One region of the Spongiactinospora sp. 9N601 genome, then DNA from elsewhere that is predicted to be linked to it. Evidence: riboswitches for the same ligand, from Rfam matches in the RefSeq annotation. Region 1 holds a riboswitch; each other region holds the start of a gene.
What was found. A riboswitch is a leader RNA that binds a small molecule or an ion and turns the genes downstream of it on or off. The one in region 1 is predicted to bind cobalamin.
Positions count from the first base shown of each region.

Region 2: linked by a shared signal. The riboswitch ahead of ACH34R_RS17275 (CbtB-domain containing protein) and the one ahead of cobN (cobaltochelatase subunit CobN) in region 1 are both predicted to bind cobalamin.
Region 3: linked by a shared signal. The riboswitch ahead of ACH34R_RS35755 (ABC transporter substrate-binding protein) and the one ahead of cobN (cobaltochelatase subunit CobN) in region 1 are both predicted to bind cobalamin.
Region 4: linked by a shared signal. The riboswitch ahead of bluB (5,6-dimethylbenzimidazole synthase) and the one ahead of cobN (cobaltochelatase subunit CobN) in region 1 are both predicted to bind cobalamin.

Region 1 covers NZ_JBIRBB010000004.1:437,646-442,049, forward strand. The annotation lists gene ACH34R_RS11835 (precorrin-3B synthase) at 1-1,077, opposite strand, end outside; cobalamin riboswitch at 1,090-1,279, shown strand; gene cobN (cobaltochelatase subunit CobN) at 1,314-4,404, shown strand, end outside.
Region 2 covers NZ_JBIRBB010000006.1:481,829-486,232, reverse strand. The annotation lists gene ACH34R_RS17295 (alpha/beta fold hydrolase) at 1-595, shown strand, start outside; gene ACH34R_RS17290 (hypothetical protein) at 624-812, shown strand; gene ACH34R_RS17285 (histidine phosphatase family protein) at 843-1,388, opposite strand; gene ACH34R_RS17280 (CbtA family protein) at 1,397-2,194, opposite strand; gene ACH34R_RS17275 (CbtB-domain containing protein) at 2,204-2,392, opposite strand; cobalamin riboswitch at 2,426-2,555, opposite strand; gene ACH34R_RS17270 (serine/threonine-protein kinase) at 2,789-4,404, shown strand, end outside.
Region 3 covers NZ_JBIRBB010000019.1:106,154-110,557, reverse strand. The annotation lists gene ACH34R_RS35765 (ABC transporter ATP-binding protein) at 1-587, opposite strand, end outside; gene ACH34R_RS35760 (FecCD family ABC transporter permease) at 584-1,681, opposite strand; gene ACH34R_RS35755 (ABC transporter substrate-binding protein) at 1,678-2,673, opposite strand; cobalamin riboswitch at 2,860-3,054, opposite strand; gene ACH34R_RS35750 (alpha/beta hydrolase) at 3,122-4,404, shown strand, end outside.
Region 4 covers NZ_JBIRBB010000008.1:308,400-312,803, reverse strand. The annotation lists partial or broken gene ACH34R_RS21390 (response regulator) at 1-53, opposite strand, end outside; gene ACH34R_RS21385 (TetR family transcriptional regulator) at 324-1,271, shown strand; gene ACH34R_RS21380 (glycosyltransferase) at 1,264-2,601, shown strand; gene bluB (5,6-dimethylbenzimidazole synthase) at 2,612-3,241, opposite strand; cobalamin riboswitch at 3,273-3,472, opposite strand; gene ACH34R_RS21370 (HPP family protein) at 3,543-4,019, opposite strand.

The DNA of each region.
Region 1 (4,404 bases):
GGTCATCTGGACGACCCGGCCGCGGGGGAGTCCGCACCGGCGTTCACAGCCGGACCAGTGGACGGGGGCAGGGGCGGGGGCGGCCAGCGTACCGACCCAGCGGCGGGCGTCCTCCCGCACGTCGGCCAGCGCCTTCGCGCACCCGGGCCTGCCGGTGCAGGCGCTCACGCCGTTCCACGGTGAGGCGGGGTCGGTGACCAGGCCGGCCCGGTTGAGTTCTTGTTCGACCTGGCCGGCCTCGGCGGGGTCCAGGTCGAGCAGCACAATGGTCCGCCAGGGCGTGAGGCGTACCGTACCGGTGATCACCCGCGCCTGGGCGGCCGTCAGCCGTCCCAGCGGTACGACCGCCGACAGCGCCACCCGTCCGTCACGTTGGATGATCCGTCCGGCCCGGAGTTCCCGGCCCTCCGGTGCGGCCGGCGAGTCCCCCGCCGTGCCGCCGAGGTGGCGGGCGATGCGGGCCGGGCCGTCGGGGAGTTCGGCGATGCGCCAGGAGTCGGTGCGTTCGGCCAGGAACGCGCGGGCGGCGGCGATCATGAGGCCGGGCGCTTCCTCCATGGTGGCGGTGAGCCCCGCGTCCATGCCCGCCAGCAGCAACCGCCCGTTCCAGGCGATGTCCGCGCCGAGGTTCAGGACGTCTCCGGTGCCGTCGTCCACCGCGAACAGGAAGCGGCCCGGCAGGGACGCCAGTTCCGGCACCGCGCACAGCTCCCGATCAAGGGCCGCCACCACGGGCTGGGTGTCCAGCCCGGTCCGACGGCCGCCGAGCGGGGAGGCCACGATGTTGCGCACCCGTTCGTGGGCCGCCGACGGCAGCAGGCCGGCGGCGGCGATCTTTTCGGCGAAGGCGGCGGGGGAGCGCAGCCCGCGTACCTGGACGTTGGCCCGGGAGGTCAGCTCGATCACCCCCGCGCCCAGCTCCGCCGCGCCGTCCGCCAGCTCGCTGAGCTGGGCGGACGTGATGGCACCGCCGGGCAGGCGCACCCGGGCGAGCGGCCCGTCGGCCGCCTCGTGCACCTGGAGCGCCCCCGGACACGCATCCGGCCGCATGCGGCCAGAAAAGTCGGCTTTGGACACGATCTGGATGGTAACGCCACTTCTGTCGTAGGCTTCCGGTAGGCGATGGCAATGGGAGGAAGCCGGTGTGAAACCGGCGCGGTCCCGCCACTGTGACCGGGGAGCGACCCCCAACCGCAAGGCCACTGCCCGGCGACGGGTGGGAAGGCCGGGGTGAGCGCTGATCCGGGAGCCAGGAGACTCCTGCCGTCGCGACACCCGCTACCGGGGCGAGGACCCCGAGGGAGGACCGTGCTGTGCCTGGCGACAGCCGTACCGTTCTGCTGCTCTCGACCTCTGACACCGACCTGCTCAGCGCCCGCGCCGGTGGCGCGGCCTACCGGCTGGGCAACCCGGCCAGGCTGACCCCGGACGACCTGCCCGCGCTGCTGGAGGGCACCGACCTCGTCGTGGTCCGCCTGCTCGGCGGGCGGCGGGCCTGGGAGGAAGGGCTGGATGCCCTGCTCGCCGGGCCGCGCCCGGTCGTCGTACTCGGCGGCGAGCAGGCCCCCGACGCCGAACTCATGGAACTCTCCACCGTCAGCGGCGGCGTCTGCGCCGAGGCGCACGCCTACCTGGCCCACGGCGGCCCGGCCAACCTGGCCGAACTGCACGCCTTCCTGTCTGACACCGTGCTGCTGACCGGCCACGGATTCGCCCCGCCCGCCCCCGCTCCCACCTGGGGCCTTTTGGAGCGCGTTGCCCGGTCCAAGAGCGGCCCCGTGATCGGCGTCCTGTACTACCGCGCCCACCACATGGCCGGGAACACCGGATTCGTCGAGGCCCTGGCCACCGCCATCGAGGACGCCGGCGGCCAGGCCATGCCGATCTTCTGCTCCTCGCTGCGCACCGCCGAGCCCGAACTGATCGACACCTTGCGCGCCGCCGACGCGCTCGTGGTCACCGTCCTGGCGGCGGGCGGCTCCCGCCCGGCCACGGCGGGCGCGGGCGGCGACGACGAGGCATGGGACGTCGGTGCGCTGGCCGCCCTGGACGTACCGATCCTGCAAGGGCTCTGCCTGACCTCCACCCGCCGGGCCTGGGAGGACAACGACGACGGCCTGTCCCCGCTGGACGCGGCCTCGCAGGTGGCGATCCCGGAGTTCGACGGCCGGATCATCACCGTGCCCTTCTCGTTCAAGGAGATCGACCGGGACGGCCTGACCGTCTACGTCGCCGACCCCGAGCGGGCCGCGCGGGTGGCGGGCATCGCCGTACGGCACGGCCTGCTCCGGCACACCCCGCCCGCCGGGCGGCGGATCGTGGTGATGCTGTCCGCCTACCCCACCAAGCACTCCCGGATCGGCAACGCGGTCGGCCTGGACACCCCCAGGAGCACCGTGCGGCTGCTCGCCAGGATGGCCGAAGCGGGCTACGACCTGGGCGAAGGCTTCCCCGGCGTGGCCGAGCAGGACGGCGACGCGCTGATCCACGCGCTGATCGCGGCCGGTGGCCAGGACCCCGACTGGCTCACCGAGGAACACCTGGCGGGCAACCCGGTCCGCATCCCCGCCGCCGTCTACGAGACCTGGTACCGCACCCTGCCCGGCGACCTGCGGGAGGCCATCGAGCGGCACTGGGGACCGCCGCCCGGCGAGCTGTTCGTCCACGAAGGGGACATCGTGCTCGCCGCGCTGCGCGCCGGGAACGTGGTGGTGATGGTCCAGCCGCCGCGCGGGTTCGGGGAGAACCCGATCGCCATCTACCACGACCCCGACCTGCCGCCCAGCCACCACTACCTGGCCGCGTACCGGTGGCTGTCGGCGGAGTTCGGCGCGCACGCGATGGTGCATGTGGGCAAGCACGGCAACCTGGAGTGGCTGCCGGGCAAGGCCGCCGGCATGTCGGCCGCCTGCGGCACCGACGCCGCGATCGGCGATCTGCCGCTGGTCTACCCGTTCCTGGTGAACGACCCGGGGGAGGGCACCCAGGCCAAGCGGCGGGCGCACGCCGTACTGGTGGACCACCTGGTGCCGCCGATGGCCCGCGCCGACACCTACGGCGACATCGCCCGGCTGGAGCAACTGCTGGACGAGCACGCCACGATCGCCGCGATGGACCCCGCCAAACTGCCCGCCATCCGCGCGCAGATCTGGACGCTGATCCAGGCCGCCCGGCTCGACCACGACCTCGGGCTGGACGACCGGCCGCACGACAGCGAGTTCGACGACTTCATCCTGCACGTGGACGGCTGGCTGTGCGAGGTCAAGGACGCGCAGATCCGTGACGGCCTGCACGTGCTCGGCGAGGCCCCGGCCGGGGAGCAGCGGATCGATCTGGTGCTGGCCATGCTGCGGGCCCGGCAGATGTGGTCCGGCCGGGAGAGCCTGCCCGGCCTGCGCGAGGCGCTGGGCCTGGCCGAGGACGGTACGGCCGGGCTGGCCGCCGTGGACGACGCCGAGGCGACCGCGCGCGCCCTGGTCAGCGGCATGGACGAACGCGGCTGGCGGCCGGAGGCGGCGGCCGAGGTCGCCGCCGGACTTCCCGCCGAGGTGATGCGCGTGCTGGCCTTCGCCGCGACCGAGGTCGTACCCCGCCTGGCCCGCACCACCGACGAGATCGGCAACCTGCTGCACGCGCTCGACGGTGGTTACGTCCCGGCCGGGCCGAGCGGTTCGCCGCTGCGCGGCCTGGTCAACGTGCTGCCGACCGGCCGCAACTTCTACTCCGTCGATCCCCGCGCGGTGCCCAGCCGGCTGGCCTGGGAGACCGGGCAGGCCATGGCGGACTCGCTGCTCGCCCGCTACCGCGCCGACACCGGCGAGTGGCCGCGTTCGGTGGGCCTTTCGGTGTGGGGGACCAGCGCGATGCGCACGGCGGGCGACGATGTGGCGGAGGTGCTGGCGCTGCTCGGCGTACGCCCGGAATGGGATGAGGCGTCCCGCCGGGTGACCGGGCTCGCGCCGATCCCGCTCGCCGAGCTGGGCCGTCCTCGTATCGATGTGACGGTACGGATCAGCGGGTTCTTCCGGGACGCGTTTCCGCATGTGGTGGCCATGCTGGACGACGCGGTACGGCTGGTCGCTTCTCTGGAAGAAACGGATGGGGAGAATTTCGTGCGGGCGCATGTCCGGGCGAGTGGCGGGGACGAGCGCCAGGCGACCATGCGGATCTTCGGGTCCGCCCCGGGGGCGTACGGGGCCGGGCTGCTGCCGCTGATCGACAGCCGCAACTGGCGGGACGACGCCGACCTCGCGGAGGTGTACGCGGTGTGGGGCGGTTACGCGTACGGGCGTGACCTGGAGGGCGTCGCGGCCCGGCCGCAGATGGAGGACGCCTACCGCAGGATCGCAGTGGCCGCCAAGAACGTGGACACGCGTGAGCACGACATCGCCGACTCCGACGACT
Region 2 (4,404 bases), on a different contig from region 1:
CGTCATCGCACTGGCCGAAGCCCTGAATCTGGAGCAGGTGCACCTGCTGGTGCAGTCCATGGGCGGCGACGTGGGCTTCCGGCTGGCGGTGGCCCGGCCCGCACTGGTCAAGTCGATGATCGTCCTCGGCTCGTCCGCCTGCTCCGAGCCCGCCGATCAACTGGTGGTCTTCCGGGAGTGGGTCGACAACGTCGGCCGGCAGGGGTTCGTCGGTGACGTGCTCCAGGAGACCATGGAGATCATGTTCGGTGTAACGACCCGTAACGACCCCGCCAGGCAGGACATCGTCAAGCGGTGGGAGTCACGGATCGCTGAGGTCCCGAAGACCCTGCGCCCCGCCATGGCGGGTGTCATCGAACGCGGCACCGCCGTTCATCTGCTTCCGCAGATCAGCGTCCCCGTCTTCATCGTCTCCGGCGAGGAGGACAAGCCGCGTCCGGTCCCGTGGCAGAACGAAATGGCCGAGCACCTGCCGAACGCCACCTTGTGGCGCCTTGAGAAGATCGGTCACAGCCCCATTCTGGAAGCGCCGGACGTCGTCCTGCCCCGCCTGCTCGACTTCCTCGGCCAGGTGGAGAAGTCCGATGGCAAGTGATCAGGATCACCCGTCTGAAGGGATCACCATGAGCAGGCCGGAGTTCTTCGCCACTCCCGGGTACGGCGAGACACAGCTCGCCAACATGCACTACTACCAGGCGGTTCGCATCGGCGACCGCGCACCCATCTGGACCGAGACCGGTGTTCCCGCCCTCGGCGCCCCGAAGATGCGCGTCGAGATCCGCGTCACCGCCATCATCGGGCGCGACGACTGACGTACACACCGCCTGAGCGGCCGGCCCCGCTCAAAGCCTCCGGTTGACATAGGCGATCCGCCAGCCGCTCGGTGTCGCGGTGAGCCCGGTGATGGACAGCGGAGCGAGGTCGATGCGGGCGGTGCTGAGCGGATCCGCCCCCAGGGCGTGGCCGAGCGCCGCTCTGATGGTGCCGGCGTCACAGATGGCGACCTGTTCCGGCTCCTCTCGTACGGAGTCGAGCCAGCCGGCCACCCGCGACGCGTGCACGGCCAGGGACTCGCCGCCGTGCGGAGCGGCGGCGGGGTCGGTGAGCCAGCTCATCAGCGCCTGCGGCTCCTCCTGCGCGACCTGGTCATAGGCAAGGCCGCGCCATCGGCCGTAGTCGGCCTCCCTGAGGGCGGCAGCGGGGAGCGCCTGCAGTCCCATGGCACGGGCGGTCTGCCGGGCGGCTTTGCCGGGCGCCGACCACACCAGGGAGGTCGTCGTGAAGCGCAGCGAGGCGGCCTTGGCCAGACCGGCCGCGTCCGCGTCCTCATCACCGGGGAAGCGGGCCGCCCGCATCCCCGGCGTCGTGGCGTGCCGGACGAAGAGCACCCCAGGGTTCAGCTCGGTGCCGCGGCGGCCGGAGCGGGCGCGATGGTACGCCTCGCCGCCCGGTCGCTCAGCCAGCCGAACAGCACGCCGAACGCCGTCCAGAAGACGAGCTGGGTGCCGATCGAGGCGAGCCGGAACTCCCACAGCAGCGTGGCCGGGAAGCCCTCGGGCACCTCGTCGACCGTGGGCAGCAACCACCATGCGGCCACCACCGGCACGAGGAACGCGACGAGCGCCGCCACCCGACGAGCCCACGGATCCCCGGTGACCCGGCGGGCGGTGACCACGGCGATCACGGTGGCCGCCAGGCCGACGAGGATCATCACCACATAGAGCAGGGTGCGGCTGTTGATGGTCGCCGGATCACCCACGGCGGGGGGATTTGCGGGATATTTCACGAACGGCACGAGGATGATCGCGGCGAACGCCGTCCCGGCCATGACCAGTGCGAGCCGTCCATCGGACGTCGGCCCGACCGGCCCGCCCCGACCAGCTCGCCCAGCTCGCCCGACTCGTCCGCGAAGACCCGCGAACACCAGCGCGAAGATGCCGCCCACGGCGAGCCCGTAGAGGCCGGTGGCCAGGAAGAGACCGGCCTTCTGCGCGGGCCTGCCGACCACGGCCTCCTCGCCGTGGCCGTGTTCGGCCTCCTCGGCGTGCTCAGGAACCGCGGCCCGCGCGGCGGCCTCCTCCAGGGCGATGGCGTCGTCCACCCGCGGTTCCCCGAATGCGAAGGCGAAGCCGCCCGTGACAAGTCCGGCCAGCAGCCCCACGAGCAGGCCCCTGACCAGCAAAGTGCGTACCACACTCGGCCCCTAGTGGCAGGGCACGCCGAGCAGGTGCCGCCCGTCGTGCATGAGTTCGTGCAGGAACGCGCCGGTCTGGGAGACCGCGCCGTTGTCCATCAGGACCAGGTACGCGACGAGCAGGAGCACAGGTACGGCCGCCAGCCAGGGGCGCAGCCGGGGAAAGGGAATGCTGGACGGGGTGGACAAGCCACTCATTTAGCGCCTCCTCAGGGTCACGCGTCCCATCTCACGAGGTCACGATCGTCAAGCGACCTGGCTCCCGGGATCTGCGTCCCGGATACAGTGGCGCGTCCGCACCGGCATCTCACCGGATTTCCCTTGAACAATCGTGAAGTCAACCGGAACGTATCCCGCCTCCCCGGTCGCGTCAACACGGATCAAGGAAGTGCATGCTGCTCGCCGTCGTGCATTTTCGCTATAACGCTCGGTCACCACCGGTTGGGGCACTTCTACGTGGGGTGCGAAAGGGCGCAACGACGGCTCCGCTGATCGTGTCGTTACCCTGGCCGCCGAGTTGAAGGGCCATTAGCCTGTGCGGTGATGAGTGTTGATGGGCTGCTTCCAGGCGATCCGCGACACATTGGGCGTTATGTGGTTAAGGGGCGGCTGGGCGCGGGCGGCCAGGGTGTCGTCTACCTGGCCGACGCGCCGGACGGCGCCCAGGTGGCCTTGAAGGTCATCAAGGCGGAGGTCGGCTCCGATGCCCGCCGTCTGTTCGAGCGGGAGTTCGCCGTTCTGCGGCGCGTCTCCAGCTTTTGCACTGCGCAGGTGCTCGATGCCGATGTGACGGCCGACCCCCCTTACATCGTCAGCGAGTATGTCGCCGGCCGTTCGCTTTATGCATTCGTCGCCGAAAACGGGCCTCTCGTGGGAGCCGATCTGGACCGTCTCGCGGTGGCGACGGCCACGGCCCTCATCGCGATCCACCGCGCGGGTATCGTCCATCGCGATTTCAAACCGCAGAACGTCCTGTTGGGGCATGACGGCCCACGCGTCATCGACTTCGGCATCGCCCGTGTCCTCAATGACGGTGCCGCCCTGGCCAGCGCGCTCGTGGGCACCCCCCGGTACATGGCCCCCGAGCAGATCAGGGGCGAGGCGTTCGGCCCCGCCGCCGACATCTTCGCCTGGGGGGCGACCATCGTCTACGCCGCCACCGGCCGCTCCCCGTTCGAGGCCGGCACGCTTCCGGCGGTTTTGCACCGTGTGCTGCACGAGCAGCCCGACCTCGGCTCTCTTCCCGATCATCTCCGCTCTCTGGTAGGACGCTGTCTTTCCAAGCAGGCCGCCGATCGTCCCACGGCGTCCGAACTCCCGCTGGCCATCATGGACCTGGGCGCCGGGCCCCGGACCGAGCCGGCGGCGGACGTACCGATGGCCCCGGCGGAGCGGGCGAGACCGCGCAGGAGATGGCGGCGGCGGGCGATGCTCGGGGGAGGCGCGATCGTCACGGCGGTCGCTCTGGCGGCGGGCGCGGTCTGGTGGGCGCGAGTGCCGGAGCGAACGACGAACACGAACGCCGCGACCGCCACCAAGCCGGCCACGGCCAACGAGCCCCCGGGATACTCCCTGGTAGCGCTGGGCGCGGCGCGCACGGCCTTCGAGGCGTGGTACAGCCTCGACCACACCGACTACGACGCAGGAGCGCGGCGTACGCTGACCCTCCTGTCCGGGGTGGCCGCGCAGGACTACTGGCATCTGATCGGCAATTCCAAGAGCGCGGTGGTGGCCGCGAAGGCGAAGCAGACCGCACGGGCGACCGCCGCGGGAATCTTGTGGGCGTCGCCGCAGCGGGTGTCGATCATCGTGATCGGTCTCAGCTACATCACCCAGAACGAAACCGTGGTGAAGTCGGAGGACCCGCTGCTGTTCGCGGAGATGGTCCCCTCCGGCGGAGGCTGGAAGATGGATTACGCGCGGAGCACCCCGTCCGGCACCACGGTCCCGGCCGGCGCCTGGCCGTCCACCGAGATCCGGACCATGGTCGCCGATGCCGCCGGCTGCCAGAGCGAGGCCTTCATCAACGGGCCCCGCCTGGAAGAGCGTCCCACCTTCTTCGGACGCTGCACGACTGGGCGGGCCGAGCAGTGGTGGCGGGAGTTGGCCGCGATCCCCGACGCGCAGGTGCCCGACTGGTGGAGCTGGCAGTACCGGGAGATCGGCACGGCCTTCGAACGGTTCAACGGCCCTGACTCCGCGACCCTCAT
Region 3 (4,404 bases), on a different contig from region 1:
GCGACCACGGCGGTGACCCCGAGCCCGCGTACCAGCTCCAGCGCGTCGAGCTGGTGGCGCAGGTCCAGGTGGTTGGTCGGTTCGTCCAGCACCATCGTCCCGGGCTGCTGGGCCAGCGCCCGCGCGATCAGCACCCGCTGCTTCTCCCCGCCGGACAGCCGGTCGAAGGGCGCGTACGCCAGCCCGGTCACGTCCAGCCGGTCGAGCGCCGCGGCGATGATCGCCCGGTCGGCGGCGTCGTCGCCGTCGAAGGCGCGTTTGTGCGGGGTGCGGCCCATGGCCACGACGTCGTAGACGGTCAGGTCGAAGTCGCCGGCCGTCTCCTGGAGCACCGCCGCCATCCGGCGGGCCAGCCAGTGGCCGGGCATTCGCCACACGTCCTGCCCGTCCAGCAGCACCCGCCCGGAGGACGGCCGGCGGGCCCGGTAGAGGGTGCGCAGCAAGGTGGTCTTGCCCGCGCCGTTCGGCCCGGCCAGCCCCACCACCTCGCCGGGCGCGACGTCCAGCGTCACCCCGCGCACGAGGTCCCGGCCGCCCGCGCGCACCCACACGTCCTGTACGGCCAGCGCCGCCGCCCGCGCCGTCATCTCGACCGCCTCCGCATCAGCCACAGGAAGAACGGCCCGCCGACCAGGGCCGTGATGATCCCGACAGGGATCTCCTCAGGCGTGATCAGCGTCCGCGCGAACAGGTCGCCCGCGATCAGGAACGACGCCCCGAGCAGCGCCGTGGCCGGCAGCGCCCGCCGGTGGTCGGCCCCGATCAGCAGCCGCACCACGTGCGGCATGATCAGCCCGACGAAGCCGATCGACCCGCTGACCGCGACGATCGTCCCGATCATGATGGCCACCAGCACGAACAGCGCCGCCCTGAACCGGTGTACGTCCAGCCCCAGCGCGGTGGCGGCCTCCTCCCCGGCCAGCAGCAGGTTCAGCGGCCGGGAGACGCCCAGCAGTACGGCGGTGCCCAGTACGACGGCCCCGGCCGGCGCCCACACCACCGGCCAGGTCGTGCCCGCCAGCCCGCCCAGCATCCAGCGCAGCGCCGACTGCGTCTTGTGCGGATCGCTGGAGGTCACCACCAGGAACCCGGCCACCGCCGACAGCACCTCGGCCGTGGCCACCCCCGCCAGCACCAGCCGTATCGTGGTCATCCGGCCGCCCGACCTGGCCAGGAAGTAGACCGCCACCAGCGCGGCCAGCGCCCCGGCGAACGCGGCGACCGGCAGCGAGAACGCCCCGAAGACGGTCAGGCCGAACACCACCACGCACACCGCCCCGACGGTGGCCCCCGAGGAGACGCCGAGCAGCATCGGATCGGCCAGCGGGTTGCGGACCAGGGCCTGCAACGCCATCCCGCACACCGAAAGGCCCGCCCCGACCACCGCGCAGAGCAGCACGCGCGGCAGCCGTACGTCCATCACGATGGTCTCCCGGACCGCCGACCAGGACGGGTCGGCCAGTGCGGGGTGGATCCGGTGGGCCAGGATGCCCCACACCTGCCCCGGGGGCAGCGGGATCGACCCGGCCGCGATCCCGGCCGTGACCGCCGCGCACAGCAGCGCCGCCAGCAGGCCGATCACCAGCGGATACGGCAGACCGGGACGGCGTCCGGGCAGCCGGGCGGGCTCGGCAAGCGGCCCGGCCTCCGCCCGGCCGGCCAGCGCGGTGCGGGGGGTCACCGGAACCGTTCGGGGTGGATCTGGCGGGCCAGCGACTCGACGGCCGCGGGCGCGCGCACCCCGAGCACCACCGACGACAGCGGCAGCACCGCGAAGCGCCGCGCCTTGATCGCCGGAACGTCCGCCAGCGCCGGGTTCGACAGCAGGAACCGCTTCTTGTCGGCCACCGGCTGCTCGCCGTAGTCGTAGATCACGATCCAGTCCGGCGCGCGCTCGGCCACCTGCTCGAACGACACGTCGCCCCACGCCTTGCCGACATCCGAGAACACGTTCTCGGCTCCGGCCAGTTCGACGATCTCGTTGCCGACGCCGCGCCCGCCCGCCGTGAAGGCGGTCTTGTCGCCGCTGTCGTAGACGAACAGCTTGACCGGGGCGACCCCGGCCAGCCTGCCCTTCACCCCGTCGAGGGTCGCGTGCAGCCGGGTGATCAGCGGCTCCGCCCGGCCGGACACGCCGAAGATCCGGGCCACGTTGCGGATCTCCTGGTCCATCATGGCCATGGTCACCGGGCCGGTGGCGCACTCCTCGATGTTGAGGTAGGTGTCGATGCCCGCCTTGGCCAGGGCGTTCCTGGCGCGGCCCTCCTTCTCGTCGAAGGTGCTGGCGAAGCCGCCGTACACGAAGTCGGGCTCTTCGGTCAGCAACGCCTCGAACGACGGGTACTTCTCCGACAGCACCTTCACGCCGTCGTACGCGGCCTGGTACTCGGGCAGGACCCGGTCGTCCAGGTAGCCGGTGCCGATCATGGACTGCGCGAGCCCGAGGGCCAGCAGCACCTCCGTGGCGTGCTGGTTCAGCGACACCGCCCGCCGGGGCGGGCGCTCGTAGGTCGTCCGCACGCCGCAGTTGTCGACGGTAATCGGGAATCCGGCCGGTACCGGGGCCCGCGCGGCCTCCCCGACCTCGGCGGGCGCGCCCCCGCAGCCGGCCAGCAGCACGGCGCAGGCGGCGAACAGGGCGAGTGGCAGGGACTTGGGACGTCTGCCCGGCATGGAGGGTTCCTCTCCCGGAATCTGCGCAGCGGGACAGAACCACCGGGATCAGAGAGACGACCCTGCGGACTACGCCGGTCGCCGCCGGGCGGACGCGGGCTCGTTAAGGGCACGCCACCGCCACGCGGCGCGCCCGTCGGCCCAGCGGCCATCCGGCCACTCCTCTCCGGGGAGATCCGCCCCAGTTCATCGAGGAGGCGACCGCGTGAGTCTCCTGGCTTTCGGGTCGAAGCTCGTCCCCGCCTTCCCACCCCGGGCGGGGGCAGTGGCGTCGTGGGAACTCGCTCGCCGATCACAGTGGCGGGACCGCGCCGGATTCACACCGGCTTCCTCGTCCACGCTCGCCTTTCCATCATCATCCCACGAAACCGGTCATTCCACCACGCACCCGGCGTCAGGCCGCCGGAGCGTCGCCGTTCCGGGGGGCCGATCGCTAGCCTGGGGCGTTGTGATCTCCCCACGGGCCCTGATCGCCCCCCTGCTCATGGCCATCATGTTCGTCGCCGCCGCGCCCACGCCCGCGTCCGCCGCGCCCGCGCCCGCGATCGAGGACCGGGCGTGCCCGGTTCAGATGCCCGCCGGTACGCGATGCGGCTTTCTGATCGTGCCCGAACGGCGGGACGTGCCCGGGAGCCGGACGATCAAGGTCGGGTTCGCGGTACACCGATCGGCCGCCTCCGATCGCAAGCCCGACCCCATCGTCTACACCAGCGGCGGGCCCGGGTCTGGATCGATCCAGCTCACCGGATATCTGTCGGAGATGATCCTGGGGCGCGACCGCGACGTGGTGGTGATCGAGCAGCGGGGCAGCCGGTGGTCCGAGCCCGCGCTGGACTGCCCGGAGATCGCTCGGGGCGTGCTCGACGCGCTCGCCGGGCCCGGGCCGATGCGGGCGGAGACGGCCGGGATCGCGCGGGGCGCGAACGCCTGCCGGGAGCGGCTGGCCCGTCAGGGGGTGGACCTGCGCGGATACACCACGGCTGAGATCGCCGCCGACGTGGCCGGCCTGCGCCGCGCACTCGGCTACCCGAAGTGGAACCTGTTCGGGGTCAGCTACTCCACCCGCTCCATGCTGGCCGCCGCGGCGGCCGATCCCGAAGGGGTGCGGTCGGTGGTGCTGGACTCGTTCCTGCCCGCCGAGGTGGACTGGTACGGCGACGCGCAGGCCAACCTGGACGCGACCCTGCGCGGCCTCGGCCCCGGCGCGTCCTCCACATGGGCGGACCTGCCGGGGCGGTTCGCCGCGATGGTCGCCCGGTACGACGCGCGTCCCGCGAGCGTGGTCACCACCGACCCGCTCACCGGCGGCCCGCTCACGGTACGGCTGACCGGTGAGGACATCATGACCATCCTCGCCGAGGCGCTGCACGAGGTGGACTTCGTCCCGGTCGCGCCCACGATCATCGACGCCCTCGCCGGCGGCCGGGACGAACTGCTCGGCGCGCTCGCCGACGCCGCCGGACCGGCCCTCACCTCCCGGGCCCTGGGTCTCTACCATGCCGTGCAGTGCCAGGACGAGGTGGACCCCGCGGCCCGCGAACGTCCGGCCCGGCTGTTCACCACGGTGGTGGACCGGGCGGTGTGCGACGCGTGGCGGCTGCCGTACGCGGCGGGCGAGGCGGCGAGCACCGGCGCGCCGGTGCTGGTCGTCGGCGGCGCGCTGGACCCGACGACGCCGGGCCGTACGGCCCGGCCCGCGGCGGAGCGGCTGCCGCGCGCCCGGTTCGCCGA
Region 4 (4,404 bases), on a different contig from region 1:
CGCAGGTGGGCGCAGACCATGCGCTCGTCGTCCACGAGCAGGACCTCGATCATGCCCGGCCCCCGCCGGCCGGTACCGCGAGGCGCGGGCCGCCGCGGTCGGATGGACGTCGCCCCCGGCGACGCCGGGCGGCTGTGGGTCACCATCTCCCCGCTCACCACGCTGGCCGGCCACGGCGAACCGCAGCGCTTCGCGCCGGCCCGGCTGCGGGACGACACATTCGTGTTCGCCGAGGCCCGCGGTGGCACACACCCGGTCGTCGCCTTCCTACCGGGACCGGACGGCCGGGCCGCCTTACAGATGAGGGGCCATTCCAGGAGGAGGTGGCGCGCCGGGCGGGGAACGCGCTCGCCTGGCATCTGCTGCGGGCGGGAGAGCTGGAGCCCGCGCTCGCCGCCGTCCAGCGGGCCCTGCCGGTGGCCGCGAAGCCCGAGTACGACCACGTCCGTGACACGCAGGTACGCATCCTGCTCAAGATGGGCCGCACGGACGAGGCGTACGCCGTCGTCGATCAGGTGCTGACTCGCGCCCCGGCCTTCCGGGACTTCGCGGACCTCACCGGGTCCTCGGACTTCCAGCAGTGGCGCCGAGGCTGGCGTCCAAAGCGCCGGTGTGAGGTCGCAGACTTTCACTTGACTTCCAACCCAATTGAATGTAGTGATGACTCTATGGAAAGTGGGACCAGGCGGCCGTACCGCATGAGCGCCCGTTCGGCGGCCATGGAAGTCACGCGTACGCGTGTGCTGGAGGCGGCGGCCACGCTGTGGATGCGCCAGTGGTTCGACGACGTCACGTTGCAGCACATCGCCGATGAGGCGGGGGTGTCGGTACAGACGATCGTCAACCACTTCGGAGGCAAGGACGGGCTGGCCGACGCCGTCGCCGAGTGGGTGGCCTCGCAGACGGCGGTCGCCCGCCAGGCGCCCACCGGCGACGTGGCGGCGATCGTGACCGTGCTCTTCGCCGACTACGAGCGGCACGGCGCCGCCAACGTCCTGTGGACCGCGCAGATGGACCGCGTCCCGGTGGCGGGCCGGGCGGCCGCCCATGCCCGCGCCCAGCATCGGGCCTGGCTGGAACAGGTCTTCGCCGACCGCCTCCCGGCCCCGGGTCCCGACCGCGAGCACGCGCTGAACCTGCACCACGCCGCCACCGACATCTACCTGTGGAAACTGTGGCGGCACGACCTCGGCCTGTCTCGCGAGGACGCCGAACGCGCCATGTGCGACCTGCTGACGTCGATCGACCCCCGAAAGAGAAACTATGCGTAAGAACTTCCTGTTCGCCACCTGGGCCGGCGGCGGAGCCGTGCCGCCCACCCTCTCGGTCGCCCGCGCGCTGCGCGAGCGCGGCCACGGCGTCCGGGTGCTGGGCGACAGGTCGCTGCACGACGAGGTGGCCGCCACCGGCGCGGAGCCGATCACCTGGACGACGGCGCCCCAGGGCGACACCACCGACCCGGCCGGCGACCTCCTCAAGGACTTCGAGGCCCGCACGCCGATGGGCGCATTCGCCCGGCTCCGTGACCGTTTGGTCTGCGGCCCCGCGGCGGACTTCGCCCGCGACACCCTGGCCGAGCTGCGCGCGCATCCGGCTGACGTACTGGTCACCGACTTCTCGCTGCTCGGTGCGATCACGGCGGGCGAAGCGGCCGGAATCCCGGTGGCCGCGCTGGGGACGACCCTTTACCCCTTCCCCGCCCCGGGCGCGCCGCCGTTCGGTCCCGGGCTCAGGCCCGCCACCGGTGTCCTGGGGCGGCTGCGCGATCGGCTCCTGACAGAGATGATCACCAAGCCGTGGGCCAAGGGACTGCCCGCGCTCAACGCCGCCCGTGCCGCCAACGGTCTCCCGCCCGTCGATTCGGTCATCGACGCGTTCGGCCGCGTCGACCGGTTCCTCGTACTGTCGCCGCGGGCGCTGGACTACCCTGGCCGGCGGTTCCCGCCCTACGTCCGCCACGTCGGGCCGCGGCTCGACGACCCCGCGTGGGTCGGGGAACTGCGACTGCCCGAGGGGGAGACCCCACTGGTGCTGGTCAGCCTGAGTTCGACGTTCATGAACCAGCGCGAGCTGCTCCAGCGCATCGCCGGCGCCCTCGGCCGGCTGCCGGTACGCGGGCTGCTGACCACCGGCCCGGCAGTGGACCAGGCAACGGTCCACGCGCCCGGCAACGTCCTGGTCACCTCGGTCGCCCCGCACAACGCCGTGCTCCGCCACGCCGCTGTGACGATCACGCACGCCGGCCACGGGACGGCCGTCAAGTCCCTGGCGGCGGGTGTGCCCATGGTGTGCGTACCGCTCGGGCGCGACCAGGGCGAGGTGGCCCTGCGCGTCGCCCTCGCCGGAGCAGGGATCACCCTACGCAGGAGCGCCTCACCCGGCACCATCGCCCGCGCGGTCGGCCGGGTCCTGCACGACCCGTCCTACCAGCGCCAGGCGCGGCGCCTGGCCGCCGAGATCGCCGCCGAAACGGCGACCGACCGAGCCGTCACCGAACTCGAAGACCTCACCGCGACGACGCCCGGACCTGGATCTGGGTCCGCGCCCGGACCGCTGACGCACTCGCCCGGATCCGTACGGAAATGCCCGGTGAGTGGATGACGGACGATTCCTACTGAGCTCCCCAGCGGTCGTGATGGACGGCGGCCTGAAGTGGGCGGCGGTGGCGCCAGCCGTGTCGTTCCAGGTCGGGGTCGCCTTCGAGGTGGGTGACGGGGCCGAGGCACAGCCAGGCGACCGGGCGGACCTCGGCGGGGATGCCGAGCAGGTCCCGCACGAAGGGCTCGCGATAGAACGACACCCACCCCACACCGAGCCCTTCGGCGGTGGCGGCCAGCCAGAGGTTCTGGATGGCCAGGCACACCGAGTACAGGCCGGCGTCGGCGATGGCATGGCGGCCCAGCACGGCGGGGCCGCCTCTGCCCTGGTCATAGGTGACCACGATGGACAGCGTCGACTCGCGCACCCCGTCGATCTTGATGTGGGCGAACCGCCGGGCGGCCTCGGCGTCGAGGGTGGCGGCGTAGGCGGCCCGTTCGTGCTGGACATGTTCGTGGAAGGCGGCGCGGATCGCGGTGTCGCGTACCACGATGAAGTCCCACGGCTGGGACAGTCCGACGCTGGGGGCGGCGTGCGCCGCCGTCAGCACGCGGTGCAGCACCTCCTGCGGCACGGGCGCGCCGGTGAACTGGCCGCGCACGTCGCGGCGGCGGTGGATGACGTCGTACAGATGGCTGTTCATGGGCAGGCTCCCGCTGCATGGCCCCCATCAGAGGGGGCGGTGGGCGCGAGGCCGGTCTTCGGACTCCCGGATCAACGCCTGACCGCCCGCCTTCCCGGCCCTTACGGGCCAGTGGCCGTGCTTCGCACCTGGGCGGCGACTTCCCGGTCACCGCGGCGGGCCCGTGCCGGAATCACACCGGCTTCCCGATTCTCCTCGCGATCGCGAGGCACCTCGCAACAGTTCGCCGAGCAGTACCGTACCGTGACGACCCGCACCGCCGCCCAGGGGCCCCGAGTTCGGCCCCGGAGCCCGCCTCCGGTCAGGCCCTTGCGGCCACGGGCAGTACCGGCTCCAGCCGGAACATGCCCGTGACCATCTCCGCCGCGTCCTCCGCCGGTCGTGTTCGCCCGGCCACGGCGTCCAGGACATCGACGGTCGTGATCATGCCGATGAAGGCTCCGCCCGCCGCCATGACCGGTACGGCGTCGCAGCCCGCGTCCCGCATCACCGTCGCGACGTGCGGCAGGGACGCGTCCTGGCGGACGTGGGGGATGCGCCGCCCGGTCAGCAACCGGCGCAGCGGTGTGCGGGACTGCGCCTCCGGCCCGCCCGTCCAGGACGCCGCCAGGTCCTCCTTGGTGAGGATGCCCAGCAGCAGGCCGTGCTCGTTCACCACCGGCAGGTGGTGGATGCCCGCCCGGCGCATCAGTTCCCAGGCCATCAGCGGGGACTCCTCCGGCCGGACGATCACCAGGGCCCGGCTCATCACCTGCCCGGCGGTCAGCGTCTCATCCATGGTCATCCCCCTTTCAACGCGGGCCAGGTCCAGGTCCCGGACCCAGGCCGGGTCCTCGCCGTGGTCGCGGGCCCGCAGTCGATGTCGTTGAGCATCGCCATGTCCAACGGCGTGGTGGTGGTCCCCCCCTTCTAGTACCCGCGTACGTGCGGATTGTCGTGCCCGTGGCGGCGGCATCCGATCCCGCGGCATGGCCCGGTGCGCCGCGTGCGCAGTATGATCATCGGCAGGCGGCCCGTGGGATCGCTCGTCGCGACGGTGTCCATGCCTCGACCCTCCCTTCGCCCCTTCGCGGGCGGAGGCGGGGGTAGGGACCAAGGTCCCTAGCTCAACGTACGCCTCCCGTGCGGCTGCCGCTGTCCGGGCCCGCCGGCTCCGGTGCCCG